One region of the Pseudomonas sp. SG20052 genome, then DNA from elsewhere that is predicted to be linked to it. Evidence: predicted binding sites of a transcription regulator. Region 1 holds the regulator's gene; each other region holds the start of a gene.
What was found. Region 1 encodes FliA, which starts transcription of late flagellar genes. Its sites were predicted from a motif close to CTAAAGTTTNNNNNNNNNNNGCCGNTAA; they were not measured.

Region 1 (7,363 bases):
CGCACGTTTCACCCTCGATGCGATGCCCGGCAAACAAATGGCAATCGACGCCGACTTGAACGCCGGCCTGATCGACCAGAACCAGGCCAAACTGCGCCGGATGGAAGTCGCCCAGGAAGCCGAGTTCTACGGTTCGATGGACGGTGCCAGCAAATTCGTGCGCGGTGACGCCATCGCCGGCCTGCTGATTCTGTTCATCAACCTGATCGGCGGCGTGGCGGTCGGTATCTTCCAGCACGGCATGACCTTTGGTGATGCCGGCCGGGTTTACGCCTTGTTGACCATCGGTGACGGTTTGGTGGCGCAATTGCCATCACTGCTGTTGTCGACAGCGGCGGCAATCATGGTGACCCGTGCTTCCGGTTCGGAAGACATGGGCAAACAGATCAATCGCCAGATGTTCGCCTCGCCGAAAGCGTTGGCCGTGGCGGCGGGTTTGATGGCAGTGATGGGCCTGGTGCCCGGCATGCCGCACTTCTCCTTTCTCAGCATGGCGGCCTTGGCTGCTGGCGGCGCGTACCTGTTCTGGAAGAAGCAGAACGTGGTCAAGGTTCAGGCCCTGCAAGAGGTCAAGCGTCAACAGGAGCTGCTGCCATCGCCGGCTCGCGCGATGGAAACCAAGGAGCTGGGTTGGGACGACGTGACGCCGATCGACATGATCGGGCTGGAAGTCGGCTATCGCCTGATTCCGCTGGTGGATCGCAATCAGGGTGGTCAGTTGTTGGCGCGGATCAAGGGCGTGCGCAAGAAGCTGTCCCAGGACCTGGGCTTCCTGATGCCGACTGTGCACATTCGTGACAACCTCGACCTGGCCCCGAGTGCTTACCGCCTGACCCTGATGGGCGTGATCCTGGCAGAAGCCGAGATTTACCCGGATCGCGAACTGGCGATCAACCCGGGGCAGGTCTACGGCACGCTCAACGGCATAACCGCCAAAGATCCGGCTTTTGGCCTGGAAGCGGTCTGGATCGAAATCAGCCAGCGTGCCCAGGCGCAATCGCTGGGTTACACCGTGGTGGACGCCAGTACGGTCGTGGCGACGCACTTGAACCAGATTCTGTACAAACACTCCAGCGAACTGATCGGTCACGAAGAAGTCCAGCAACTCATGCAATTGCTGGCCAAAAGCTCGCCGAAGCTGGCCGAAGAGCTGGTGCCGGGTGTGGTCTCGCTGTCGCAGTTGCTCAAGGTGCTTCAAGCGTTGTTGGCCGAACAGGTGCCGGTGCGGGACATTCGCAGCATCGCCGAGGCCATCGCCAACAATGCTGCCAAGAGTCAAGATACTGCCGCTTTGGTGGCCGCGGTGCGCGTCGGCGTATCCCGCGCAATCGTCCAAAGCATTGTAGGGACTGACTCCGAGCTACCAGTTATCACGCTGGAGCCAAGGTTGGAACAGATATTGCTCAATAGTCTTCAGAAGGCAGGACAAGGCTCGGAAGAGGGTGTTCTGCTGGAGCCAAGCATGGCTGAGAAACTGCAACGTTCGTTGATCGATGCGGCGCAGCGTCAGGAAATGCAAGGTCAGCCGGTGATTCTGCTGGTAGCCGGTCCGGTTCGCGCGATGCTGTCGCGATTCGGCCGACTGGCAGTGCCGGGTTTGCATGTGTTGGCTTACCAGGAAATTCCTGACAACAAGCAAGTGACCATCGTTGCGACAGTAGGGCCCAACGGCTGAGGTAGTGGTTTATGCAAGTTAAGCGTTTTTTCGCCGCCGATATGCGTCAGGCCATGAAACTGGTTCGTGATGAGCTGGGCGCTGATGCCGCCATTATTGGCAATCGCCGGATCGCCGGTGGTGTCGAGCTGACGGCTGCCCTGGATTACAAATTGTCGGCGCTGGCCCCGCGTGTTCCGAACATGGAACTCGAGGATGAGCTGCGCAAGACCCAGTCGCGGATCGTCACCGCCCAGGCCGAATTGAGCCTGCGTGGCGAAGGCGAAACCGAAGGCGACAAGACCACCAATCGCCAATTGTTCGCCGGCCTGCCGTTGACCGCCGCCGAGCCGCTGATCGAGCCGACGTATGCCGAACCTCGTCGCTCGGCACCAGCCCCGGCACCTGCCGCTGGCGGCGTCGATCCGCGGGCGTTCGATTCGATGCGTTTCGAACTCAACAGCCTGCGCGAATTGATGGAAGTACAACTCGGCTCCCTGGCCTGGAATCAGCTGCAAGGCAGCCGTCCAGCCCAGGCCAATCTTTGGCGTCGCCTGCAACGCATCGGCCTGTCCGGCCCGTTGTCCCGCGACTTGCTGGCGATGATTACCGACATTGACGAACCCCGTCAGGCCTGGCGCATGTTACTGGCGCACCTGGCACGGATGATTGCCACACCGGAAGTCGAACCACTGGAAGAGGGCGGCGTGATTGCCATGGTCGGCCCAGCCGGCATGGGCAAGACCACCACCCTGGCCAAGCTCGCGGCCCGCTACGTGCTCAAATACGGCGCGCAAAACATCGCGCTGGTGAGCATGGACAGCTACCGTATCGGTGCTCAGGAACAATTGAAGACCCTGGGCCGGATTCTCAACGTGTCGGTAACCCACGTCGATCCGGGCCAATCTCTGGTGCAGGCGCTGGACCCCTTGCTGCGCAAGCGCGTGGTGTTGATCGATACCGCCGGCCTCCAGGCCAGCGATCCAGCCCTGCGCATGCAGCTCGAAAGCCTGGCCGGACGGGGCATCAAGTCAAAAAATTATCTGGTTCTGGCAACCACCAGCCAGAAACAGGTTCTAACGGCCGCTTATCATAGTTACAAGCGCTGCGGGCTCGCTGGCTGCATCCTGACTAAACTGGATGAAACGGCAAGTCTGGGCGAGGTGTTGAGCCTGGCGATCAGTCATGAATTGCCGGTGGCTTACCTGACCGATGGCCCGCGTATTCCGGATGATTTGCATCTGCCGCGTCGTCATCAGTTGGTCAGTCGTGCCGTCAGCGTGCAAATGCAAGAAGAACCCAGCGAAGAAGCCATGGCTGACATGTTCGCTGATATTTACCACAGCCCGACCAAGCAGGTTGGCTGAGGTGCTAATGAACCGTTTTTGTACCTACATCGATGGTCTGCCATGCATTGTTCAGTTATTGAGCGCGCAGCCAGTAATGTGGCCTCCGTCTATGCAAGACAAGGTAAAGAAATAACATGGGCAGCATGCATCCCGTACAGGTGATCGCGGTGACCGGCGGCAAAGGTGGCGTCGGGAAGACTAACGTGTCAGTGAACTTGTCCCTGGCTCTAGCTGAGCTCGGCCGGCGCGTCATGCTGCTGGACGCCGATCTGGGGCTGGCGAACGTCGACGTCCTCTTGGGGCTGACACCCAAACGTACCCTGGCCGACGTGATCGAAGGCCGCTGTGAGCTGCGCGACGTTCTGTTGCAGGGCCCCGGCGGTATTCGCATTGTCCCGGCCGCGTCCGGCACACAGAGCATGGTTCATCTGAGCCCGGCTCAACACGCCGGCCTGATCCAGGCCTTCAGCGATATCGGCGACAACCTCGATGTCTTGGTGATCGACACCGCTGCAGGTATTGGTGACTCGGTAGTCAGTTTCGTCCGCGCAGCGCAAGAGGTCTTGCTGGTGGTGTGCGACGAGCCGACCTCGATCACCGACGCCTACGCGCTGATCAAGCTGCTGAACCGCGATTACGGCATGAACCGCTTCCGCGTCCTGGCCAACATGGCCCAGAGCCCGCAGGAAGGTCGCAACCTGTTCGCCAAGTTGACCAAGGTCACGGACCGCTTCCTTGACGTCGCCTTACAATACGTCGGCGCGGTGCCTTACGACGAAAGCGTGCGCAAGGCCGTGCAGAAACAGCGTGCCGTCTACGAAGCCTTCCCGCGTTCCAAGTGCGCCCTGGCGTTCAAGGCCATCGCGCAGAAGGTCGACACCTGGCCGCTGCCTGCCAACCCGCGTGGGCACCTGGAGTTTTTCGTTGAGCGCCTCGTGCAACAGACCGCAGGACCCGTCCTATGACAGCCAGTGGCTACAACCTCTACAAGAAGTCGGCACGTGACGCGCAGTACGAGCTGATCGAGCGTTACGCGCCACTGGTCAAACGCATTGCTTACCACTTGCTGGCCCGTCTGCCGGCCAGTGTTCAGGTTGAAGACCTGATCCAGGCCGGGATGATCGGCCTGCTGGAAGTATCGACCAAATATGACGCCAGCAAAGGCGCGAGTTTCGAGACGTACGCGGGCATTCGAATCCGCGGCGCGATGCTCGATGAAGTGCGCAAGGGTGACTGGGCGCCACGCTCGGTTCACCGCAATACCCGCATGGTCAGTGACGCAATTCGCTCGATTGAAGCTAAAACAGGTCGTGACGCTAAAGATCATGAAGTTGCGGCCGAACTCCAATTGAGTCTCGACGATTATTACGGGATTTTGAACGACACCCTGGGCAGCCGGTTATTCAGTTTCGACGATCTGTTGCAGGACGGCGAACACGAAGGGCTGCACGAGGATGGCGCGAGTGCACATCTGGAGCCGTCACGCGATCTGGAAGATGAACGCTTCCAGGCCGCGCTGGCGGACGCGATTGCCAATTTGCCGGAGCGTGAGCGACTGGTGTTGGCGCTGTACTACGACGAAGAGCTGAACCTCAAGGAAATCGGTGAGGTCCTGGGGGTCAGCGAATCGCGGGTCAGCCAGTTACATAGCCAGTGCGCGGCCCGTTTGCGGGGGCGTTTGGGGGAGTGGCGAGCGCGCTGAAGGCAGTGTGGGGACACTGCGAACGAGGCCGGTGGGGTGTTGAACTGCACCGGTCGCGATCTGTTGTGCTCCAGACAGTCATCGAGTGCATTGCCGGATTGATTGAAATGGCGCGTCCAGGTGCTGGGCGCGTTTAAGACTGCTTGGAGGTCGAATTGGACAAGAACATGAAAATCCTCATCGTTGATGACTTCTCAACGATGCGGCGGATCATCAAGAACCTGCTGCGCGATCTGGGGTTCACCAACACCGTCGAGGCTGACGATGGAATTACCGCCATTCCGGTTCTCAACAGCGGCAGCATCGACTTTCTGGTAACGGACTGGAACATGCCGGGCATGACCGGTATCGACCTGCTGCGTCACGTGCGCGCCGATGAAAAACTCAAGCACCTGCCAGTGCTGATGGTGACCGCTGAAGCCAAGCGCGAGCAGATCATTGAAGCAGCCCAGGCCGGTGTAAACGGCTATGTGGTGAAACCCTTCACGGCCCAGGCGTTGAAAGACAAAATCGAGAAGATTTTCGAACGCATCGGTTGAGAAACTGCGCCACGGGGGAGCTATGGACCACAAAGAATCTTCACAGGGCGATTTTGAATCGACCCTGAAAAAACACGCGGTCGAACTGGTCGAAAGCCTTGAAAAGGGCAGGTTCGGCGACGCTGTGCAACTGATCCATGAGCTCAATCAGACCCGTGACCGCGGCCTGTACCAGGAAGTGGGCAAGCTCACTCGCGAGCTGCATAGCGCGATCGTCAATTTCCAGATTGACCCGAACATGCCGCAAGCCGAGGAAGTGTCGCAGATCACGGACGCCACCGAGCGCCTGGGGTATGTGGTCAAGCTGACCGAGGCTGCGGCCAACCGCACCATGGACCTGGTGGAAAACGCCACGCCGCTGGTCAATGGCCTGAGCAATGAAGCTCAGGCATTGAGCGCCGACTGGGGGCGCTTCATGCGTCGCGAAGTCGGGGCTGAAGAGTTTCGCGAACTGGCCCGGCGAGTCGACGGTTTCCTGACACGCAGCAGCGAAGACAATCGCACGGTGTCGAGCAACCTCAACGACATATTGCTGGCCCAGGATTACCAGGACCTCACCGGTCAGGTGATCAAACGCGTGACCCAATTGGTCACCGAAGTTGAAAGCAACCTGCTCAAGCTTGTGCTCATGGCCAGTCAGGTAGACCGCTTTGCGGGTATCGAACATGACCGTGAAGCGATGCTCGCTGAAAAAGATCCGCAAAAACATCTCTCTCAGGGTGAAGGTCCGCAGATTCATGCCGATAAAAGAGAAGACGTTGTGTCCGGTCAGGACGATGTGGACGATTTGTTATCCAGCCTAGGATTTTAGAGTTTTAGCATTTTAGGTTTTTTAGGTTTTTAGACCTCAGGAGCACCCCCTTAATGAGCTTCGGCGCCGATGAAGAGATCCTTCAGGATTTCCTGGTTGAGGCCGGCGAGATTCTAGAGCAACTGTCCGAACAGCTGGTCGAGCTTGAAAGCCGACCGGATGATGCGGACTTGCTCAATGCAATTTTTCGCGGTTTTCACACTGTAAAAGGGGGCGCCGGCTTCCTCCAGCTCAACGAGCTGGTGGAGTGCTGTCACATCGCCGAGAACGTGTTCGACATCCTGCGCAAGGGTGAGCGTCGCGTCGACTCGGAACTGATGGACGTGGTTCTCGAAGCGCTGGATGCGGTGAACAGCATGTTCACCGAGGTCCGCGAACGCAGCCCGATTACGGCTGCCACGCCTGAATTGCTCGCGGCACTGGCCCGTCTGGCCGAGCCGCAAACGGCTGATGAATCTGCACCGGTTGCTGAAGTGGTCGAAGCACCTGCTGCTGAAGAGTCGGGCGACATCACTGATAACGAATTCGAGCAATTGCTGGACTCGCTGAACGCCGTCAAGGCTCAAGCCGAAGCGCCGGCGGTTGCTCCAGTGGCGGCTGCCGATTCGGCGGCCGGCGACGAAATCACCGATGCCGAGTTCGAGTCGTTGCTCGATCAACTGCATGGCAAAGGCCAGTTCGCCGTCGACGCGGTGGCACCGTCCACTGCACCGGCTGCTCCGAAAGCGGCCGGCGACAGCTCTGATATTACCGACGACGAATTCGAAGCACTGCTTGACCAGTTGCACGGCAAGGGCAACTTTGCGGTGGACGCGCTGGAGTCGGCCATTGCCGCCGTACCCGCCTCGGCTGCGCCAACCGCGAAAGCGGCCAGTGGTGATCTGATCTCCGATCACGAGTTCGAGTCGCTGCTCGACGAATTGCATGGCAAAGGCAAATTCACTGAAGTCGGCACAGGTGCTGCGGTGGCTGCTCCAGCCGCCAAGGCTGCTGCACCGAAACCGGTTGCCAAGACTCCCGAGCCGAAAGCCGAAGCGCCGAAACCGGCGGCTGCCGCTGCACCGGCTCCAGCCCGCGCACCGTCCGCGCCGCCACCGGAAAAACCGGCCAGTGAAGCCGAGACCACCGTGCGGGTTGATACCGCGCGTCTCGACGAAATCATGAACATGGTCGGCGAACTGGTATTGGTGCGTAACCGCTTGGTCCGTCTGGGCCTCAACAGCGGCGACGAAGCCATGTCCAAGGCTGTGTCGAACCTCGACGTGGTCACGGCCGACCTGCAGACCGCGGTCATGAAGACCCGGATGC
Region 2 (7,363 bases), 1.7 Mb from region 1:
AGCGTTCCGCGATCACCCTGGGCTAAGCACATGACTCTACGACAGCTGGCGGTCCTCACCGCCGTCCTGGCCCTGAGCGGTTGCGCGACGAAGCCGGGCGAATGCGATGCGACCAATCGCGACAGCAGCATGCTGACCAAGATGAACTGCGACTACTCTGGTGGTTATAGCGACCAGGTCAAACAGAAGGAACTGGCCCTGACCGCGTCCCGCCAGGAAAACGCGATGTTCCGCCAAGTGTACGAGAACATTCAGGCCCAGCAGCTCAGCACCAAGACCGACCTGGCCAGCCAGCAGAAGTCCCAGGCAGCGCTGAACCAGTCGCTGGGCCAGTTGCTGACCTCGCTCAAGGCCCGGCATGGCAATGAAAGCCAGGTGCAGAAGCAGATTGCCGGGCTCGAGCAGCAGCTCAAGGCCTCCCAGGCAGCGCCCGTGACCAAGACCTCACCCGCGACGCTGGCTGCCAAGCAGGAACAACTGAAGGCCTTGCAGAAGAAAGTGAATCAGCTGCAATTCAGCCTCGGTTACGAAAAGTAACTTTTCACCCCGCAGGCCTGCCGATGGCGGCCTGCACCCTTTTCAGGAATCGTCGTCATGCAGCGGGTCATCAGGGATGCGCAAGCCACACCAGAGGGGATGAGTGCGCTGCAAGCCAAAGTCGCCCTCATCCAGAAACACTTTCCGCCGACCGTCGCCAGCCTCTTCGCCATCCCGCGAATGGGCAGCGGTGACGTGCTGGAATGGTGGACCGAACTGGGTGGCCAACCCACGCCCTATGCCGACCTCAACGAGGACGCGCAACGACGTTTGCTGGAAACCTATGAAGTGCGTCAGACGTCCCTTGGACAGTTGGCGGACGAACTGCAAAAACGCGGTCAGCCCACCGTAGCGGATGACCTGCGCAGCCTGCTCGGCACGCCCGAGCTGGATAAACTCTACAGCCTCAACGGCGAGCCGCTGGTGGTGCGCTGGAACCAGCGCCCGCCCAAACCGATCGTGCCGCCGGTTGTTCCAGTGGTGCCGGTAGTGCCGCCGTCGCGTCGCGGCTGGTGGATCGCGGCGGCCTTGCTGGCGCTGCTGTTGCTGCTTCTGGCGCTGTGGCTTTGGTGGTTCTTGCACCGTGAACCCGTTGTCGTGGTTCCACCTGTAGCGCCAGTGGTGACGCCGGTCGAGAAACCGGTTGAGCCTGTTCCCGAGCCTGTCGTGGAACCCGAGCCGGTTCCAGAACCGGAACCCGTGCCAGAACCTGTGCCGGTGCCGGTGCCGGAACCCAAGCCCGTCCCGCCACCAAAACCGGTCGTGGCCGCCCCGCCACCGGCCCCGACGCTGGACAACTTCGCCTGCCGCAAAAAAGCGCCCAACGCAGAGATCCCGCAATTTGTGGTGGTGCTCGACACTTCGGGTTCGATGGATTTGAACATCAAGTCTGTGAAAGCCGACGAGGACTGGTTCTTCGGCAACGAGCTCAACAAGTACCTGGATGTGAACCGCACCACGCAGATCTTCGCCAAACCGAGCCGCATGGACGTCGCCAAGGACTCGCTGGCCGGCATGATCAACGGGCTGGACCCGAAGATCGACACGCGCCTGATCACCTTCGCCGGCTGCGAAAGAACGCCGGACCAGGGCGTGTTCAAGTTCGGCGACCGTCAGCGGCTGATCAACGGGATTCGAGGCCTGGTGCCCAACGACGGCACACCGCTGGCCGACAGCCTGGCCCACGCGGCAAGCACCGTCGACGGGCGCAATAACGATGCCGTGATCGTGATGTTCGTCGACGGTGAGGACGGTTGCCAGAAAGACGTGTGCGCCGTGTCCCGCCAAATCGCCAGGGATCAACCGCGGCTGCGGGTCAACGTAGTGAAAATCGGTGCCGGCGGCCCGTCACGTTGCATCGCTGAAAACACCGGCGGCCGGGTTTACAGCAGCACCAATGCGGCGGAGCTGGGCAAGCAGTTGAAACTGGCGAGCAAGGAAGTGTCGAGCAATGCCAAGTGTGATTGATCGTCTGATCTGAACATTGAGGTGAGCCCTTCGCGGGCAAGCCTCGCTCCCACAGGTGATATGCCGTTCACACAAGAGTGGAACGCCACATGCCCCTGTAGGAGCGCGGCTTGCCCGCGAAGACTATTTCAGCGACGCCTCAACGAAACCGATCAACCTCTTGGCGCAAGTCCGCCGCCAGCTTCTCCAGCTCTTTGGCGGTCACGGCCAGGTTCGACACCACTTCGCGCTGCTCGCTGTTTGCCAGCGCAATGCTTTGCAGGTTGCTGCTGAGCAAGGTCGCGGTGCTGCTCTGCTCCTGGGTCGCGGTGGTGATCGCCGCAAATTGCTGGCCCGCCGAGCGGCTTTGCTCATCGATCCGCGCCAGGGCCGAGGCCACGTTGGCGTTGCGTGACAAACCTTCCTGCATCAGCACATTGCCTTGTTCCATGGTGCTGATCGCATTGCCGGTTTCCTGCTGGATGCTTTGAATCATCCCGGAAATTTCGTCAGTGGCCTGACGTGTACGCGAAGCCAGGTTACGCACCTCGTCGGCCACCACCGCAAAACCACGACCTTGCTCACCGGCGCGGGCCGCTTCGATGGCCGCGTTCAGCGCCAGCAGGTTGGTTTGATCGGCGATCGAGGTAATCACCCCGACGATGCCGCCGATTTCCTGGGAGCGCTGCCCCAAGGTATTGATCACGATGGCGGTGCTGTTCAACGCGCCAGCGATTTGCTCCAGCGACGAGGACGCCTCGTCCATCGAGGTACGACCGATCTGGGTTTGCTGTGCGTTTTCCTGCGCCAGACGCTGGGTGCTGCCCATGTTGTCGGCAATGTTCAGCGAGGTTGCGCTGAATTCTTCCACGGCACCGGCCATGCTGGTGATTTCGCCCGACTGCTGCTCCATCCCTTCATAGGCACCGCCGGACAGACCGGACAACGCCTGTGCACGGCTGTTGACCTCGACCGAGGCCTTGCGAATGTGCTCGACCATGGTCGACAAGGCCTGGCTCATCTGGTTGAAGGCACGGGCCAGCTGACCGATTTCGTCGTTGCTCGACACGCTCAGGCGCACGCTCAAATCACCGGCGCCCAGGGCTTCTGCCTGACGCACCAGATCACCCAGCGGCGCAAGTTTGCTGCGCAGCAGCCAGACCGCCGAGCCGACGGCGATCAACGTCGCCAGCAGACTGCCGATCGCCAGTTGAATGCCGACGCTCCAGGTCACGGCGCTGATTTCGGCTTTCGGCATGCTTGCCACCACCGACCATGGGCCGCCTTCAAACGGCACGGCCACGCTGTAGAAGTCTTCGGACTTGTCGCTCCAGAAATCACCCTTGCCCGGGGTTTCCGCCAGATCGACGATGGCCGGGACTGCTTGATCCAGCGCTTGCACACCCGCAATCGGCACCAACCACTTCTTCTGCTCATCGAGCAGCGCCAGCGAGCCGGTCTGGCCGATGCGGAAGCGTTTGAGGTTCTCAAACTGTGCGTTCTGCGCGTCGGTGTAATCGAATCCTACGAACAGCACGGCAATCACCTTACCGCTGCTGTCGCGTACAGGCGTGTACTGCGTCATGTAGGAACGGTCGAACAGCAAGGCGCGGCCGACATAACTCTGCCCCGCCATCAAGCGTGCATAGGCCGGGTGAGCGTGGTCCAGCAGGGTGCCGATGGCCCGGTTGCCGTCCTGCTTGGTCAAGGACGTGCTGACGCGGATGAAATCTTCACCGCTGCGCACAAACACCGTCGCAACGCCCGCGGTCATCTGCTTGAACTCGTCGACTTCCTTGAAGTTGTTGTTCAACACTTCGCTGCCCAGGTGCAGGCCCGGGGTCTGCGTACCCGCCACGGCCACCGGTTCGTCCGGGTGCACGCTCACGCCGGCGCTGAAGCGCTTCTCGAACAGACCGGCCAGACGCTGAGTGCTTTCACGCAACGTGCCGTGAAAGGTACTCAACTGATCGGCCAGCAACCGGGCTTCACTGGCCAGGTGCTCTTCGCGGGTGGCGAGGTTGGCGGAGTCCAGCGAACGCAGGGCGAACACGGTACTGCCAGTGATGACGATCGCCAGTATCACGGCAAGCGCAAGACCAAGCTGTGAGGCGATCCGAGCACGAGGTTGAGACATGACAGCTCCTGGCCAAGTGACCGGATCATCCTGATCACGATGCACACTCAGCAAAATTCTAATTAGAGGAATTACAGGGGACCTGCACGAAGGTCCCACCTGCAGATTTTCGGCGGCAAACCTGAATACTTGAGTAAATAGCCAGGATATGGCTCAAGGCCTCTATTGCTGGGGCTTCATCGATTCAGCTCAAGCGCTCGACATCCGGTAAATCCATGGCCCGGACCTCGCCTTGCAGAAAGTCGCTGAGGCGGCGCAAACGTTCACCTCCCGGGCGGGTTTTCGGCCAGACGAGGTAATAATGCTCACCGCTGGCGACAGCCGTCGGCCACGGCAAACTCAGACGACCCTGCGCGACATCTTCCGCCACCATCAGCAAATCCCCCATGGACACGCCATAGCCTCGGGCCGCCGCGATCATGCCCAACTCCAGCGTGTCGAAAACTTGCCCGCCCTTGAGCGAGACCTGATCCGACAGCCCCATGCGCTCCAGCCAACTGCGCCAGTCACGACGATCTGGCGTTGGGTGCAGCAGCTCTGCGCTGGCCAGGCGTGCGACGTCCCAGGGCTGGTCCTTCAGCAGGTTCGGCGCGCCGACCGGGATCAGTTCTTCCGGGAACAGCAACGTCGCCTCCCAGTCCGGAGGGAAACGCCCGTTACTGAGGATGACGGCGCAGTCGAAGGGTTCGTGGTTGAAGTCCACGGTGTCGATGTCCATCCAGGCACTGGTCAATTGCACTTCGTTGCCCGGTTGCAGGTGCCGGAAGCGACTCAGGCGCGCCAGCAGCCAACGCATGGTCAACGTCGACGGGGCTTTCATGCGCAAGATGTCGTCTTCGGCGCGCAAGGTATTGCAGGCGCGTTCGAGCGCGGTGAAACCTTCACGGATGCCAGGCAGGATCAACCGCGCCGACTCGGTCAGTTGCAGGTTGCGCCCGCTGCGGTGAAACAGCCGGCAGGCGAAATGATCTTCGAGGGTACGAATGTGTCGACTGACCGCACTTTGGGTGATCGACAATTCTTCAGCGGCGCGGGTAAACGAGCTATGCCGCGCCGCCGCTTCGAATGCGCGCAGGGCATACAAGGGAGGAAGACGACGGGACATTGGGAAAGCTCCTATAGCGCTGTTCCGCCACGTTAGCAGAAACTTGCCAGCATGAGTCTGACTCATGCCACCCATCCTTTTTATCCCTTTGTGAAAACCCCGCAGAGCGCCGAGAATCGGCTCTCTCCTGTTTACTCCGATAACCGAGGCGTGATGACCATGCAGCATCCAGCACGTACCGAACTCCGGGCCATCCTGCGGCTGGCGGGGCCGTTGATTGCCTCGCAGTTGGCGCACATGCTGATGGTCCTCACCGACACCTTGATGATGGCGCGCCTGAGTCCCGAAGCGCTGGCCGGTGGCGGCCTGGGCGCGGCAACGTATTCGTTCGTGTCGATCTTCTGCATCGGCGTGATCGCAGCGGTCGGCACCCTGGTGGCGATCCGTCAGGGCGCAGGCGATATCGTCGGTGCCGCGCGCCTGACCCAGGCCGGCTTGTGGCTGGCGTGGTTGATGGCGCTGGTGGCCGGCCTGCTGCTGTGGAATCTGAAACCGGTGCTGCTGCTGTTTGGCCAGACCGAAACCAACGTCCAGGCTGCCGGGCAGTTCCTGCTGATCCTGCCGTTCGCCCTGCCCGGCTACCTGAGCTTCATGGCCCTGCGCGGTTTCACCAGCGCCATCGGCCGGGCGACCCCGGTGATGGTCATCAGCCTCGGCGGCACCGTGGCCAACTTCTTGCTCAACTACGCGTTGATCACCGGGATGTTCGGCTTGCCGAAAATGGGCCTGGTGGGCATCGGGCTGGTCACGGCGATCGTCGCCAACCTGATGGCCTTGGCGCTGGCGCTGCACATCCGTCGGCATCCGGCTTACGATGCGTATCCGCTGCGCCAGGGTCTGTCGCGGCCTAACCGCCAGTACCTGAAAGAGCTGTGGCGTCTCGGCCTGCCCATCGGCGGCACCTACGCAGTGGAAGTCGGGTTGTTTGCATTCGCTGCGCTGTGCATGGGCACCATGGGCAGTACGCAACTGGCGGCGCACCAGATCGCCCTGCAGATTGTTTCGGTGGCGTTCATGATTCCGGCGGGGCTTTCTTACGCGATCACCATGCGCATCGGTCAGCACTATGGCGCCGGGCAATTACTGGATGCACGGTTGGCTGGACGGGTCGGCATTGCCTTCGGCGCGGCGGCGATGCTGGGTTTTGCCATGGTCTTCTGGTTCCTGCCGAATCAGTTGATCGGCTTGTTCCTGGACCACAACGACCCGGCCTTTCGAGACGTCTTCAACCTGGCTGTGAGCCTGCTGGCGGTGGCGGCATGGTTCGAGCTGTTCGACGGCACCCAAACCATCGCCATGGGCTGCATCCGCGGGCTCAAGGATGCCAAGACCACGTTCCTGGTCGGACTGGGTTGCTATTGGCTGATCGGTGCGCCGGCGGCGTGGTGGATGGCGTTCAACTTGAACTGGGGGCCGACAGGCGTCTGGTGGGGATTGGCGCTGGGCCTGGCGTGCGCGGCGGTGAGCCTGACGCTGGCGTTTGAGTGGAAGATGAAAGGGATGATTCGGCGCGAGCCGTCAGTACAGCGTTTCGAAGTCCCTCAGACAGACTGAGATCCCCTGTAGGAGCGAGGCTTGCCCGCGAAGGCGTCACATCAGTCGACATCTTTGTTAACTGACACGACGCCTTCGCGGGCAAGCCTCGCTCCTACAGGGGCGGGGTTAGCTCACGATTTCGAGGGCAGGCTGCTGGCTGCTGCCAAACGTCAGATACTCAACCAACTCCGCCAACGGCAGCGGCTTGCTGATCAGATACCCCTGCACCTGATCGCAACCAAACCCGCGCAACAACTCCAGCTGCTCCGCCGTCTCCACGCCTTCGGCCACCACTTCAAGGTTGAGGTTGTGCGCCAGGTTGATCATCGCGTGGACCAGTTTGCGATTCTCTTCCCGCTCTTCCATGCCGCCGACAAAGCTCTTGTCGACCTTGAGCAAGGCAATCGGCAGGCTGTTGAGGTGCACGAAGGACGAGAACCCGGTGCCGAAATCATCCAGTGAGAAGCGCACGCCCAGGCGCCCGAGGGCGTCCATGGTCTGTTTGACCAAGTCGCTGCGGCGCATGACCGCAGTTTCGGTCAGTTCGAATTCCAGCCATTGCGCCTCGACGCCGCGCTCGGCGATCAACCGGCTCAGGGTCG
Region 3 (7,363 bases), 2.6 Mb from region 1:
TGCGTAACCTCGCCGTCGGGCTAGGGAACGCACCCTCGAGCATTCCGGTGCTGGAAGCATTGAAAGCGCGGCGCGACTATCCGTCGGAACTGGTGCGGGAACACGTCGAGTGGGCGCTGAAACAACACGCCGAGCGTCAGGCTTCGTCGTTATAAACGAATTTCGGCATTTCCCAGTGGAAACGAATCGCCAGCAACCGCAACAGGAAACCGCCAAACAACGTGATCAAAATCGCCTGTTCGCCGGGTAATTGCAGGTAGATGCACAGCATGTAGCACCACGCCGCAGCGAACGAGACGCTGGCGTAGAGTTCGCGGCGGAAGATCAGCGGGATGTCGTTGCAGAAGATGTCGCGCAGGATGCCGCCGAACACCCCGGTGATCACGCCGCTGACCGAGGCCACCAGCATGCCGTGACCCATTTCCAGGGCGGTCATGCAGCCGATCAGGGTGAATGCCACCAGGCCCACGGCGTCGAGCACCAGAAACAGTGAGCGCAAGTGACGCATCCAGCGCGCAGCGAAAACCGTGAACATGGCTGCAATCGATGTCAGCACCAGGTATTCCGGGTGTTTCACCCACGTCAGCGGGTAGTGACCGAGCAGCACGTCGCGCACCGAACCGCCGCCCAACGCCGTGATGCAGGCGATCAGCACCACACCAAACCAGTCCATACCGCGACGACCAGCGGAAAGGGCACCGGTCATGGCTTCGGCGGTGATGGCGATCAGGTAGAGCATCAGCAACATGGTGGCGGTCCTTGCAGAAAGGCGCGCAGTCTAGCCATTTAGTCCCGGCACCAAAAGAGGGCAAGAGAACGCATTACACGCAACCTTTGGCGAGGGAGCTTGCTCCCGCTGGAGCGCGAAGCGCTCCCCGGCATTCTTCCAGTCACACCGCATTTGCAGGTTTTACGACTGCTTCGCAGCCGAGCGGGAGCAAGCTCCCTCGCCACAAAGGCCCGACACCCTTCAAAACTTGATGAAATGCTTGCGGTAGTGCTGCAACTCGGCGATGGATTCGCGGATGTCGTCCAGGGCCAGGTGGGTGCTGCCTTTCTTGAAGCTGTCGCGCACGTCCGGTGCCCAGCGTGCGGCGAGCTCTTTCAGGGTCGACACGTCGAGGTTGCGGTAGTGGAAGTAGCTTTCCAGGGATTTCATGTGGGTATAAAGGAAGCGACGGTCCTGACAGATGCTGTTGCCACAGATCGGCGACTTGCCCTTTGGCACCCATTTCTCCAGGAAGGCAATGGTCTCGGCCTCGGCTTCGGCCATGCTGATGCGGCTGTCGCGCACCCGTTGGGTCAGGCCCGAGCCGCCGTGTTGACGGGTGTTCCACTCGTCCATGCCGGCGAGGATCTCGTCGCTGTGGTGAATAGCGATCACCGGCCCTTCGGCCAAGGTGTTCAGGTCACTGTCGGTGACAATGGTCGCCATTTCGATGATGACGTCGGTATCAGGGTTCAGACCGGTCATTTCCAGGTCGATCCAGATCAGATTCTGCGGGTTTTGCATGTGTCGGCTCCTAGGCAATGCTGCGCAGTTTAGCCTAGGGCGGCGCCCGGGCGTGCTAAACTCGCGGCCGTTTTACCTAATCGCTGCATTCTTGATACGGAACACCCATGGCCAAACGCCAACTCAATCGTCGTCAAAACTGGCGCATCGAAAAGATCCAAGGTGAACGCGCTGCCCGCGCCGCCAAACGCGAGTCCTCGGCTGTCGAGGCACTTGAGGGCGGCGACCTGGGTCCGGAACAGACGGGCCTGGTGATCGCGCACTTCGGTGTGCAGGTCGAAGTCGAAGCCCTTGAGGGCGAACTGGCCGGCGAAGTGTTCCGCTGCCATTTGCGCGCCAACCTGCCGGCGCTGGTGACCGGTGATCAGGTGGTCTGGCGTGCCGGCAACCAAGGCATCGGGGTAATCGTGGCGCAACTGCCGCGTAAAACCGAACTTTGCCGTCCGGACAGCCGTGGCCAGCTCAAGCCCGTTGCAGCCAACGTCGATATGATCGTCATCGTCTTCGCCCCGCTGCCCGAGCCGCACGCGAACCTGATCGACCGTTACCTGGTCGCTGCTGAGCACGCCGGGATTCGTCCGCTGCTGCTGCTCAACAAGTTCGACCTGATCGACGAGCAGAACGCCCCGGCGCTGAATGCCTTGCTGGCGGTTTACCGCACGCTGGGTTACCCGGTGCTGGAGGTCTCGGCGCACCACGGCAACGGCATGGAACAGCTGCAGAAGCAGCTGGACGGACGCATCAGCGTATTCGTCGGCCAGTCCGGCGTCGGCAAGTCCTCGCTGGTCAACAGCCTGCTGCCGGAAGTCGAAGCCCGTGTCGGCCCGCTGTCCGAGCTGTCCGGCCAGGGCACCCACACCACCACGACCGCGCGGTTGTTCCACTTCCCCGGTGGCGGTGAGTTGATTGACTCCCCGGGTATCCGCGAATTCGGTCTGGGTCACGTCAGCCGTGCCGACGTCGAAGCCGGTTTCATCGAGTTCAACGACTTGATCGGCACCTGCCGCTTCCGCGACTGCAAGCACGACCGCGAGCCGGGTTGCGCCTTGCTCAAGGCGCTGGAAGAGGGTCGCGTGCAGCAGCAGCGGATGAACAGCTATCGCTCGATCATCGCCAGTTTGCCGGAAACCAGTTATTAAGTAGCCGTGATCATGTTCGTGATGCCACGAACATGATCCATGGGCGGCCGTTACCGCAGAAATGGATATGTACACCGCCCTCCCCCCGTCGCCTGACACAAAGCCTTCGCGAGCAGGCTCGCTCCCACAGGGCCATGTCCACGCTAAAAATGCAGTGACGTCCAAACCCGTGAAAGACGCACAAAAAAGCCGACATCTCTGTCGGCTTGATTGTTATGGGTCACTGCTTCGGCGGTTCCGCCGGGTTCGGTGCCGGGTCTTCGAAGATATTCAATCGCTCACGAAGCTCATGGGCCGGCAGCGGTTGTTTATCCGCCGGCAATGCGTTCGGATCGATCGGCGTGGCCGGCACTTCGCCCGGACCGCCCTGCCCTTGCGTTGGCGCAGGTGCCGGTTCAACGCCTTGCGAACCTTCGATGGCGCGTTGGGCCTTTTTGGTCAGCACCACGATGTCGATCCGGCGATTGACCGGGTTGAACGGGTTCTCGCGATCGAACAGCGCCGACGAGGCATAACCGACCACCCGCGCCACTTGCTGATCCGGATAGCTGCCGGCGACCAGGGCACGGCGGGCGGCGTTGGCACGGTTGGCCGAGAGTTCCCAGTTACCAAAATCACCGGTGCCCGAGTACGGCTTGGCATCGGTGTGGCCGCTGATGCTGATCTTGTTCGGCACCGCTTTGATGGTGTCGGCCATGGCCAGCAGGATGTCTTCGAAATACGGTTTCAGACGCGCTGAGCCTGAGTCGAACATAGGCCGGTTTTCCGCGTCCATGATCTGGATGCGCAAGCCGTCCTGTGTGATTTCGAACAGGATCTGGTCCTTGAATTTTTGCAGCTGCGGGTTCTCATCGACCTTGTTCTGCAATTCTTGCAGCAACAGTTCCAGGCGTTCCTTCTCCACCTGTTCGGCCATGCCTTCGACCTGGTCGGTGTCGACGGTGACTCGGTCAGGCTGCGGCTGAGACTTCACCTCAGGGTTGAGGGTGTTCTCCGGCGCCAGGGTCGGGGAGCCGCCCAGATCGATGATGTATGGCGTGCCGCTTTCAGAAAAACCGACCGGGTCCTTGAAGTAACCGGCGATGGCAATCTTCTGTTCCGGCGTGGCGGTGGACAACAACCACAGCACCAGGAAGAACGCCATCATCGCCGTCGCGAAGTCAGCGAAGGCGATTTTCCAGGAGCCCCCGTGATGTCCGGCCGCGTATTTTTTTACGCGTTTGATGATTATCGGCTGGTTGTTTTCCATGACTTAGCGACCGCGAACCGCTTGTTCCAGCTCAGCGAAGCTAGGACGGTGCGCCGGGTACAGAACCTTGCGGCCGAATTCCACTGCCAGCGATGGCGGCATGCCGGAAGCCGAAGCAACCAGCGAAGCCTTGATGGCTTCGTAGACGTTCAGCTCTTCCTTGGCTTCGTGGGCCAGGGCATGGGCCAGCGGGCCGAAGAAGCCGTAGGCGGCGAGAATACCGAAGAAAGTACCTACCAGTGCCGCACCCACGTGTAAGCCGATCATTTTCTGATCGCTTTCACCCAGGGAGGCCATGGTCACCACGATACCCAATACGGCCGCGACAATACCGAAGCCAGGCATGGCGTCGGCGATGCCGTTCACGGCGTGGGACGGGTGATCGAGGTCTTCCTTGAGGCTGGTCAGTTCCATGTCGAACAGACCTTCGAGCTCATGGGGCGCCATGTTGCCGGAGGACATGATGCGCAGGTAATCGCAGATGTAGGCGGTCATGCGGTCATCTTTCAGAACCGCAGGGTACTTGGCGAAGATCGGGCTCGCGGCGGCGTCTTCGATGTCGCCTTCGATCGCCATCATGCCTTCGCGGCGGCTCTTGTTGAGGATCTCGTAGATCAGGCCCAGCACTTCCAGATAGAACGTGTGGTTGAAGCGCGAACTGAACATTCCCAGCGCTTTCTTGAGAACGAGTTTGAACATGTGACCTGGGTTGGCCTGCAGGAATGCACCGAGGGCCGCACCACCGATAATCAACACCTCGAAAGGTTGAATCAGGGCGGCAATCTTGCCGTGGGAAAGCACGTATCCGCCGAGCACGCTCGCGAATACGACGATGATGCCGATTATTTTAGCCATAGGTAGGAGAGCACTTACTGAGTCGGGTTCAAGGTCATATTCGGAAGTTAAAAAATCTCTTCTTCTACTTATCGGCAAAACTGCGCCAGACTATAGCCAGTTCAAGCGAAAAGCTAATTTAGCCCTCTCTGGGCATAGGTAATGCAGACGATGATCACGTCCAACCATGGCTAACGAAACGAACACCCCTATCCCAAAACCAACCACTCTTGAAGGCTGGGTCAAGCTTCTCGATGGCGTGCGTCTGCCGGTTCCGCAAGACAGTCACGACCGTGTCTGCAAGGCCCTCGCCGACAACCGCAGCTCGATTCGCGACATCGCCGAATTGTTGCAGGACAGCCCGGCCCTGGCCTTGAGCGTGATTCGTGAAGCCAATCGTCATACCCACGGCAGCATGACCGACCCGGCAGAAAACCTTGAGGTGGCGATCAATCGTCTCGGGTTGAAACGCACCGAGGAATTGCTCGCCCGGTTGCCTGCCGAACCGCAATCACAGATCCCGGTGGCGTTGCGTCAGATACAGATGATCAGCCAGCACGCGACCCAACAGGCCAACGGTTTTTTTGCCGCTCGCCTGGCGCGGCTCTGGCAGGACATCCACTGGGGCAGCCTGCTGTTTCTCTCGCCGCTCTGGCCGATGGCGTTGACTCATCCGCAGTTGCTCGAAGAATGGGAACTGCGGGTCATTCATAAAGGCGAGTCAGCGCGCAAAGTCGAAAAGGACCTGTTCGGCGTTCGCCTGCTGGACATCTGCCAGGCGCTGGTGGACATCTGGCGCCTGCCGATCTGGGTGCAGCAAGGTTATCGCCTGCTGCTCAACGAGCAGCGCGAACTGGTCAAAGTCCTGCGCATTGCCCGGGACAGCGAGCATCCCTTGCGCCAGCAAAACCGCCTCGATGACGATCCGACCTTGCGTCGCTGGCTCAACCAACCGGCCAATACCGTGTTGCTGGCCAATGGGCTGGCACTGTCGGCGCAACAGGCCTGGGACAGCCCGCACAGCGAGCGCTGGCAATACCTGACCAGCCTTTACCTGCAAATGCCGATGAGCGACGTGCAGCAGCAACTGCATCAACAAGCCGTGAACAGCGCGCACCAGCATGCCATGCCGGACATCTGGCACCCCGCAGTAGCGTTGATCTGGCCCTCGGGCGTGAACCGCATTCACGCCGGGTTGCTGCCGGCACCAGCGCCGACCACCGAAAACCTGACGGCATGGCGTAAACAATGTGCTGAACTGCTGGTTGAGCCGAGCCGCTTCACCAATGCGATGCACTTGACCACGTCGGCCCGGGACGCACTGGTCGCATGCGGTATGCGTCGAGTGATGATATTGATGGCTGACCGCACCCACGCCAATTTGCGTGCGCATCAAACGGCCGGGCTGGCGAAGGAAGCGGCGGGGCTAAACCTGGTCGTGAGTCAGAGCACTGTGCTGCAACGGTTGCTCTCGCAACAGGCCCAGGTGCGATTGACCCCGGCCAACAACGCCCAGTTCTCGGCGCTGCTACCCGCCAGCCTGCGTGCGCAGTTTCGCGGCGAACACCTGCTGCTGCGCTCGCTGGTCAACAATGGTCGGGTGATCATGGTCGTTGTGGCGGATCAGGGCGGCGGGCCGTTCTCGGAAATCACCGTGCAAGCCTTCGGCAAAACCGCGCAGTGCATTGAAAAGGCACTCCATAGCTTTAGCCAGCGCGGTCAATGAATGCTGCGCTACAATCCTCCCTTTTGTGCTCTGGAGACCTCACATGTCTGACTTCTCTGGCTTGGCGCTGGTCATCGAGCCGAGCGACTTGCTCCCTCGCCTCGAGTCCCGCGAACTGATTCTGGTGGACCTGACCAGCAGTGCCCGCTACACCGAAGGGCATATTCCCGGTGCACGCTTTGTCGATCCCAAACGCACACAACTCGGCCAGGCGCCTGCGCCTGGGCTGATGCCGCCGCAAGCGGCACTCGAAACGTTGTTCGGTGAGTTGGGACATAACGCCAATGCCACCTACGTGGTCTATGACGACGAAGGCGGCGGCTGGGCCGGGCGCTTTATCTGGCTGCTCGATGTCATCGGCCATCGCAACTACCACTATCTCGACGGCGGCCTGACAGCCTGGCTGGCAGAAGGCATGCCCATGTCGATCCAGATCCCGGCCCCCGCTGGCGGCCCGATTGCGTTGACCCTGCACGACGAGCCGACCGCCACCCGCGAATACCTGCAAAGCCGTCTCGGTGCCGCCGACCTGGCGATCTGGGACGCGCGTGGCCCACTGGAATACTCCGGCGAGAAAGTCCTGGCAGCCAAGGCCGGGCACATTCCCGGCGCGGTGAATTTCGAATGGACGGCCGGCATGGATCAAGCGCGCAACCTGCGCATCCGCACGGACATGCCGCAGATCCTGGAACAACTCGGTATCACCAAAGACAAAGAAGTCATTACCCACTGCCAGACTCACCATCGCTCTGGCTTCACTTATCTGGTGGCCAAATCCCTCGGTTATCCGCGGGTCAAAGGCTACGCCGGCTCCTGGGGCGAATGGGGCAACCACCCCGATACGCCCGTAGAGATTTAAGGTTTTTAAGGACAGTCCATGAATAAGCGTTTGTTTATCCTCA
Region 4 (7,363 bases), 2.1 Mb from region 1:
GACGTGGTAGCCTGCGAAAAGCTTCGGGGAGTCGGCAAACAGACTTTGATCCGGAGATGTCTGAATGGGGGAACCCAGCCATCATAAGATGGTTATCTTAAGCTGAATACATAGGCTTAAGAGGCGAACCAGGGGAACTGAAACATCTAAGTACCCTGAGGAAAAGAAATCAACCGAGATTCCCTTAGTAGTGGCGAGCGAACGGGGACTAGCCCTTAAGTGGCTTTGAGATTAGCGGAACGCTCTGGAAAGTGCGGCCATAGTGGGTGATAGCCCTGTACGCGAAAATCTCTTAGTCATGAAATCGAGTAGGACGGAGCACGAGAAACTTTGTCTGAATATGGGGGGACCATCCTCCAAGGCTAAATACTACTGACTGACCGATAGTGAACTAGTACCGTGAGGGAAAGGCGAAAAGAACCCCGGAGAGGGGAGTGAAATAGATCCTGAAACCGTATGCGTACAAGCAGTGGGAGCCCACTTTGTTGGGTGACTGCGTACCTTTTGTATAATGGGTCAGCGACTTATTTTCAGTGGCGAGCTTAACCGAATAGGGGAGGCGTAGCGAAAGCGAGTCTTAATAGGGCGTCTAGTCGCTGGGAATAGACCCGAAACCGGGCGATCTATCCATGGGCAGGTTGAAGGTTGGGTAACACTAACTGGAGGACCGAACCGACTACCGTTGAAAAGTTAGCGGATGACCTGTGGATCGGAGTGAAAGGCTAATCAAGCTCGGAGATAGCTGGTTCTCCTCGAAAGCTATTTAGGTAGCGCCTCATGTATCACTGTAGGGGGTAGAGCACTGTTTCGGCTAGGGGGTCATCCCGACTTACCAAACCGATGCAAACTCCGAATACCTACAAGTGCCGAGCATGGGAGACACACGGCGGGTGCTAACGTCCGTCGTGAAAAGGGAAACAACCCAGACCGTCAGCTAAGGTCCCAAAGTTATGGTTAAGTGGGAAACGATGTGGGAAGGCTTAGACAGCTAGGAGGTTGGCTTAGAAGCAGCCACCCTTTAAAGAAAGCGTAATAGCTCACTAGTCGAGTCGGCCTGCGCGGAAGATGTAACGGGGCTCAAACCATACACCGAAGCTACGGGTATCACTTAGGTGATGCGGTAGAGGAGCGTTCTGTAAGCCTGTGAAGGTGAGTTGAGAAGCTTGCTGGAGGTATCAGAAGTGCGAATGCTGACATGAGTAACGACAATGGGTGTGAAAAACACCCACGCCGAAAGACCAAGGTTTCCTGCGCAACGTTAATCGACGCAGGGTTAGTCGGTCCCTAAGGCGAGGCTGAAAAGCGTAGTCGATGGAAAACAGGTTAATATTCCTGTACTTCTGGTTATTGCGATGGAGGGACGGAGAAGGCTAGGCCAGCTTGGCGTTGGTTGTCCAAGTTTAAGGTGGTAGGCTGGAATCTTAGGTAAATCCGGGATTCTAAGGCCGAGAGCTGATGACGAGTGTTCTTTTAGAACACGAAGTGGTTGATGCCATGCTTCCAAGAAAAGCTTCTAAGCTTCAGGTAACCAGGAACCGTACCCCAAACCGACACAGGTGGTTGGGTAGAGAATACCAAGGCGCTTGAGAGAACTCGGGTGAAGGAACTAGGCAAAATGGCACCGTAACTTCGGGAGAAGGTGCGCCGGTGAGGGTGAAGCATTTACTGCGTAAGCCCATGCCGGTCGAAGATACCAGGCCGCTGCGACTGTTTATTAAAAACACAGCACTCTGCAAACACGAAAGTGGACGTATAGGGTGTGACGCCTGCCCGGTGCCGGAAGGTTAATTGATGGGGTTAGCTAACGCGAAGCTCTTGATCGAAGCCCCGGTAAACGGCGGCCGTAACTATAACGGTCCTAAGGTAGCGAAATTCCTTGTCGGGTAAGTTCCGACCTGCACGAATGGCGTAACGATGGCGGCGCTGTCTCCACCCGAGACTCAGTGAAATTGAAATCGCTGTGAAGATGCAGTGTATCCGCGGCTAGACGGAAAGACCCCGTGAACCTTTACTATAGCTTTGCACTGGACTTTGAATTTGCTTGTGTAGGATAGGTGGGAGGCTTTGAAGCGTGGACGCCAGTTCGCGTGGAGCCAACCTTGAAATACCACCCTGGCAACTTTGAGGTTCTAACTCAGGTCCGTTATCCGGATCGAGGACAGTGTATGGTGGGTAGTTTGACTGGGGCGGTCTCCTCCTAAAGAGTAACGGAGGAGTACGAAGGTGCGCTCAGACCGGTCGGAAATCGGTCGTAGAGTATAAAGGCAAAAGCGCGCTTGACTGCGAGACAGACACGTCGAGCAGGTACGAAAGTAGGTCTTAGTGATCCGGTGGTTCTGTATGGAAGGGCCATCGCTCAACGGATAAAAGGTACTCCGGGGATAACAGGCTGATACCGCCCAAGAGTTCATATCGACGGCGGTGTTTGGCACCTCGATGTCGGCTCATCACATCCTGGGGCTGAAGCCGGTCCCAAGGGTATGGCTGTTCGCCATTTAAAGTGGTACGCGAGCTGGGTTTAGAACGTCGTGAGACAGTTCGGTCCCTATCTGCCGTGGACGTTTGAGATTTGAGAGGGGCTGCTCCTAGTACGAGAGGACCGGAGTGGACGAACCTCTGGTGTTCCGGTTGTCACGCCAGTGGCATTGCCGGGTAGCTATGTTCGGAATAGATAACCGCTGAAAGCATCTAAGCGGGAAACTAGCCTCAAGATGAGATCTCACTGGGACCTTGAGTCCCCTGAAGGGCCGTCGAAGACTACGACGTTGATAGGTTGGGTGTGTAAGCGCTGTGAGGCGTTGAGCTAACCAATACTAATTGCCCGTGAGGCTTGACCATATAACACCCAAGCAATTTGCTGACCTGAAAGGGCACCAGATTGCGGTGTGTGAAGACGAAATGAACCGAAAGTTCGATTGTTCACAAACACCGAGATCTATCACATACCCATTCGCTGGAGCGTGCGCCGTAAGGCAAGCGACCTGGCTACCGAATTTCTTGACGACCATAGAGCATTGGAACCACCTGATCCCATCCCGAACTCAGCAGTGAAACGATGCATCGCCGATGGTAGTGTGGGGTTTCCCCATGTGAGAGTAGGTCATCGTCAAGATTAAATTCCGAAACCCCTATCTGCGTATGCAGGTAGGGGTTTTGTTTTAGTAGAAGTCACCAATTTTGCTGGCACGTTACGACTGTAACGGGCTGGTCACAGAATTTCTTGACGACCATAGAGCATTGGAACCACCTGATCCCATCCCGAACTCAGCAGTGAAACGATGCATCGCCGATGGTAGTGTGGGGTTTCCCCATGTGAGAGTAGGTCATCGTCAAGATTGAATTCCGAAACCCCTGTCTGCTAACGCAGACAGGGGTTCTGTCGTTTTGGCTCCTAAAAACGTCAGGTCATCATCCCCTGCGAGTCATGCCACTTCTGCGCCACACCCTTGCCCAGTGTTGATGTCCAATAAGCGCATCGAGCTCCAACGGCTCTAGAGCGCCGTTCGGCGGGAATGTCGGTCATTTCATACAAACCCCTAAGATTTCTCCGACTAGTGCCGAAAGACTAGTGAGACATGCGTGCACCAAAGTAGCGCGACCGAAGAATTCCGCCTGCGCTGTTACATGGAATGTTGCACCTGGAACGCATCCCCACTTTTTGCATAAGAAGTCCCATGAAATGAATCTCAAGTTCAGCCATAAAATCCTTCTGGCCGCCTCTGGCGTCGTGGTGCTGGCTTTTGCGTTGTTCACTTTGTACAACGACTATCTGCAGCGAAACACCATCCGGCAAAACCTCGAGTCCTCCGTCCAGCAAGCTGGTGATCTGACCGCCAGCAGCGTGCAGAACTGGATGAGCGGCCGTGTGCTGGTGCTGGAAAACCTCGCCCAGAACGTCGCTCATCAAGGCGCCAATGCGGACCTTCCCGGACTGGTTGATCAACCGGCCTTCACCTCGAACTTCCAGTTCACTTACGTCGGCCAGGCCAACGGCGTGTTCACCCAACGCCCTGACGCGAAGATGCCGGACGGTTACGATCCGCGTCAGCGTCCCTGGTACAAACAAGCCGTGGCTGCCGACAAGACCATGCTGACGCCGCCGTACATGGCCGCCGTCGGTGGGTTGGTGGTGACCATCGCCATGCCGGTGAAAAAGAACGGTGAATTGCTCGGCGTGGTCGGCGGTGATCTGAGCCTGGAGACCCTGGTAAAGATCATCAACTCGGTGGACTTCGGTGGCATCGGCCACGCGTTCCTGGTCAGTGCCGACGGTCAGGTGATCGTCAGCCCAGACAAAGACCAGGTGATGAAAAACCTGAAGGACATTTATCCAAACTCTGGCGTGCGCATCGACAAGGGCAATCAGGACGTCACCCTGAACAAGCAGGACCGCATCCTCTCGTTCACCCCGGTGAGCGGTTTGCCGAATGCCGAGTGGTACATCGGTCTGTCGATCGACAAGGACAAGGCCTACGCACCACTGAGTCAATTCCGCACTTCGGCGTTGATTGCAATGTTCATCGCCGTCAGTGTGATTGCCGTGCTGTTGAGCCTGCTGATCAACGTGCTGATGCGTCCGCTGACCACCATGGGCCGCGCGATGCAGGACATCGCCCAGGGCGAGGGCGACCTGACCCGTCGTCTGGCCGTGGAAAGCAAAGATGAGTTCGGCGAGTTGGGTGGTTCGTTCAACCAGTTCGTGGAGCGGATTCACGCATCGATTTCCGAAGTGTCCTCGGCGACCCGCCAGGTCCACGATTTGTCGCAGCGCGTAATGGCATCGTCCAACGCTTCGATCGTCGGCTCCGATGAGCAAAGCGCGCGCACCAACAGCGTGGCTGCCGCCATCAACCAATTGGGTGCCGCCACCCAGGAAATCGCCCGCAATGCTGCCGATGCTTCGCAGCATGCAAGCGGTGCAAGCGAGCAGGCGGATGATGGTCGTCAGGTAGTAGAGAAAACCATCCTGGCCATGACTGAGTTGTCGCAGAAAATCAGCCTGTCCTGCACCCAGATCGAAACCCTGAACGCCAGCACTGACAACATCGGGCACATTCTGGATGTGATCAAAGGCATCTCCCAGCAGACCAACTTGCTGGCGCTCAACGCCGCCATCGAAGCGGCGCGTGCCGGTGAAGCCGGTCGTGGTTTTGCGGTCGTGGCGGACGAAGTGCGCAACCTGGCGCATCGCACACAGGAGTCGGCGGAAGAGATCCACAAGATGATCACCTCGCTGCAGATCGGTTCTCGCGAAGCAGTGACGACCATGAATGCCAGTCAGGTCTCCAGTGAAGAGAGTGTCGAAGTGGCGAATCAGGCGGGCCTGCGATTGGTCAGCGTGACGCAGCGCATCGGCGAAATCGACGGCATGAACCAGTCGGTGGCCGCGGCGACCGAAGAGCAGACGGCGGTAGTGGAAACCCTCAATGTCGACGTCAACCAGATCAACTTGTTGAACCAGCAGAGCGTGGCGAACCTCAATGAAACGTTGAAGGATTGTGATGCGTTGTCGTTGCAGGCGAACCGGTTGAAGCAATTGGTCGATAGCTTCAAGATCTGATTCGGGTCAGTTCTACTGCGTTATCGTTCTTCGCGGACAAGCCTCGCTCCTACAGGGCATGGAAAACCCTGTAGAAGCGAGGCTTGCCCGCGATAGCGGTAGAAAAGTCACCGCTGAACCAAAGCTCTACACAAACAGCTTCAACACATTATTCATCGCGTCATCCGCAAAGCCCTGCACGAAATCCTTGAACCCCGGCAACGCCTCGGCACCTCCCTGCGCCGGTTCGGCAATGATGGTCCAGGTCGCCCGTGACGTGTTCGCACCCAGCGGTTCAACACTCATTGCCGCCCACAAATTGGCCACGCCCAGTGTGTTGTAAATGGTCGTCCACGTGATGTTCAACGCCTGGTCATCCCGGGAGTTGAGTTGCTCGACCACCAGGTTGCCGTCCTTGAAAAATTTCTTGCGCAGCGACGACACGCCTTCGCCCGTCATCTCGATGTGCGACAGCGCCGGAATGAACTGATCGAAGCCGGCAAAGTTGCCGACCACCGCCCAGACCTGCGCGGCATCCGCCGGCACCTCCACCGAGGACACGACATGGCAGCCTTGCGGGTTTTTGATCAGGGTATCGGGTTGCAGATTGTTCATGGTCTTGCTCCATTGGGTTTGAATGAATCAGATGAAATTGATTTCTTTGAGGTAGTCGCAACCGCGACGCAGCAGTGCGGGTGATTTTTCCGGGTAGTGCGCGCCCATCTGCCGAACGCCGGCCTGGGCGTTGTCGTGGCCGATCATCGAGATGTCGCCGATGTCTTCCTCGAAGCCGTTGAGGTAGAAACCGAGTACGCCGAACAGCGCGTTGTCGCTGTCGACCCGACCCAGTTGCTGTTGCCAGTCGGCGACGCTGACCATGGAGAACTCCCGGCCCGCCTCACGGAATGACGCGACGTAATCGTCCCAACTCAGGGGCTCGGGGTTGTGCAGGTTGAACACCGCTTTTTCAGACGAATAACGGCTGGCATGGAAGCCAATGAAGCGAGCGAGAAAGTCCACCGGCATCAGGTCGAAATTCAGCGAAAACTCCGGCACCTGGCCGAGCTGGATCGAGCCCTTGAGCATCAGCATCAAGCGGTTTTTGTGCGGCTGACAGACGCCGGAGAGGCTGTTGAAGCTGATGTTGCCGGGGCGATAAAGATTGACCCGCACCCCACGTTCACGCGCTCGTTCGAGGATCCGTTCGCCGACCCACTTGGACAGGTTGTAGCCGTTCTTGATGTAGATCGGCGGTGTCTGCGCTGCGGGTAATTCCAGCACTCGGCCATCGTCGGCAATCGTGCTGGACGCCGACAGCGTGGAGACAAAATTGAAGATCTTCTTGCTGCGCCCCTCGCACAGCCGCAGGCATTCGAAAATCGGCTCGACGTTGTCCCGCGCCAGCGACTCGTAATCGAGCACGTGATTGACGTTGGCGGCGTTGTGCACCAGCGCGCCGAACTCTCGATCGAGGCGCTCGTAAACGTGCGCATCAAGCCCCAACGCCGGGCGAGTGATGTCTGCCGCGTAAACCTGCACCCGACTCAGGTCCAGGTGCTCCAGACGGTTTTCCCGCAACGCATGAGCGAAGCGCTCAGCCGCCGATTGCCCACCGCCATCGCGCACCAGGCAGGCCACTTCAGTGACGCCCCACGCCAGCAACGCTTCGACGATGTGCACACCGACAAAACTGTTTGCGCCGGTGACGATCACCTTGTGCACATCGCCCATGCGGCTGATGGGCAGCGGCTGAATATCCAGCTCGCGAAAGGCATCCGCCAGTGCTTGCGCGCTCAGGACTTCCTCGGTGCCGGAGCCGCGCAC

Region 2: the regulator FliA is predicted to act here: its motif matches at 4,227-4,254, upstream of RHP74_RS30345 (methyl-accepting chemotaxis protein).
Region 3: the regulator FliA is predicted to act here: its motif matches at 4,825-4,852, upstream of motA (flagellar motor stator protein MotA).
Region 4: the regulator FliA is predicted to act here: its motif matches at 3,537-3,564, upstream of RHP74_RS00745 (methyl-accepting chemotaxis protein).

What each region holds. Positions count from the first base shown of each region.
Region 1 is NZ_CP134498.1:4,872,921-4,880,283, reverse strand. Features, by position in the region: gene flhA (flagellar biosynthesis protein FlhA) at 1-1,675, shown strand, start outside; gene flhF (flagellar biosynthesis protein FlhF) at 1,687-3,021, shown strand; gene fleN (flagellar synthesis regulator FleN) at 3,138-3,968, shown strand; gene fliA (RNA polymerase sigma factor FliA) at 3,965-4,705, shown strand; gene RHP74_RS22410 (chemotaxis response regulator CheY) at 4,873-5,244, shown strand; gene RHP74_RS22405 (protein phosphatase CheZ) at 5,267-6,055, shown strand; gene RHP74_RS22400 (chemotaxis protein CheA) at 6,109-7,363, shown strand, end outside.
Region 2 is NZ_CP134498.1:6,590,003-6,597,365, forward strand. Features, by position in the region: gene RHP74_RS30330 (hypothetical protein) at 1-26, shown strand, start outside; gene RHP74_RS30335 (hypothetical protein) at 31-537, shown strand; gene RHP74_RS30340 (VWA domain-containing protein) at 595-2,004, shown strand; gene RHP74_RS30345 (methyl-accepting chemotaxis protein) at 2,144-4,120, opposite strand; gene RHP74_RS30350 (LysR substrate-binding domain-containing protein) at 4,305-5,225, opposite strand; gene RHP74_RS30355 (NorM family multidrug efflux MATE transporter) at 5,385-6,779, shown strand; gene RHP74_RS30360 (bifunctional diguanylate cyclase/phosphodiesterase) at 6,888-7,363, opposite strand, start outside.
Region 3 is NZ_CP134498.1:646,835-654,197, reverse strand. Features, by position in the region: gene queG (tRNA epoxyqueuosine(34) reductase QueG) at 1-155, shown strand, start outside; gene RHP74_RS02955 (trimeric intracellular cation channel family protein) at 137-748, opposite strand; gene orn (oligoribonuclease) at 971-1,513, opposite strand; gene rsgA (small ribosomal subunit biogenesis GTPase RsgA) at 1,621-2,652, shown strand; gene motB (flagellar motor protein MotB) at 2,873-3,901, opposite strand; gene motA (flagellar motor stator protein MotA) at 3,905-4,756, opposite strand; gene RHP74_RS02930 (HDOD domain-containing protein) at 4,923-6,461, shown strand; gene RHP74_RS02925 (rhodanese-like domain-containing protein) at 6,505-7,320, shown strand; gene asd (archaetidylserine decarboxylase) at 7,339-7,363, shown strand, end outside.
Region 4 is NZ_CP134498.1:148,497-155,859, forward strand. Features, by position in the region: rRNA gene RHP74_RS00730 (23S ribosomal RNA) at 1-2,838, shown strand, start outside; rRNA gene rrf (5S ribosomal RNA) at 2,997-3,112, shown strand; rRNA gene rrf (5S ribosomal RNA) at 3,220-3,335, shown strand; gene RHP74_RS00745 (methyl-accepting chemotaxis protein) at 3,680-5,560, shown strand; gene RHP74_RS00750 (SRPBCC family protein) at 5,687-6,154, opposite strand; gene RHP74_RS00755 (non-ribosomal peptide synthetase) at 6,182-7,363, opposite strand, start outside.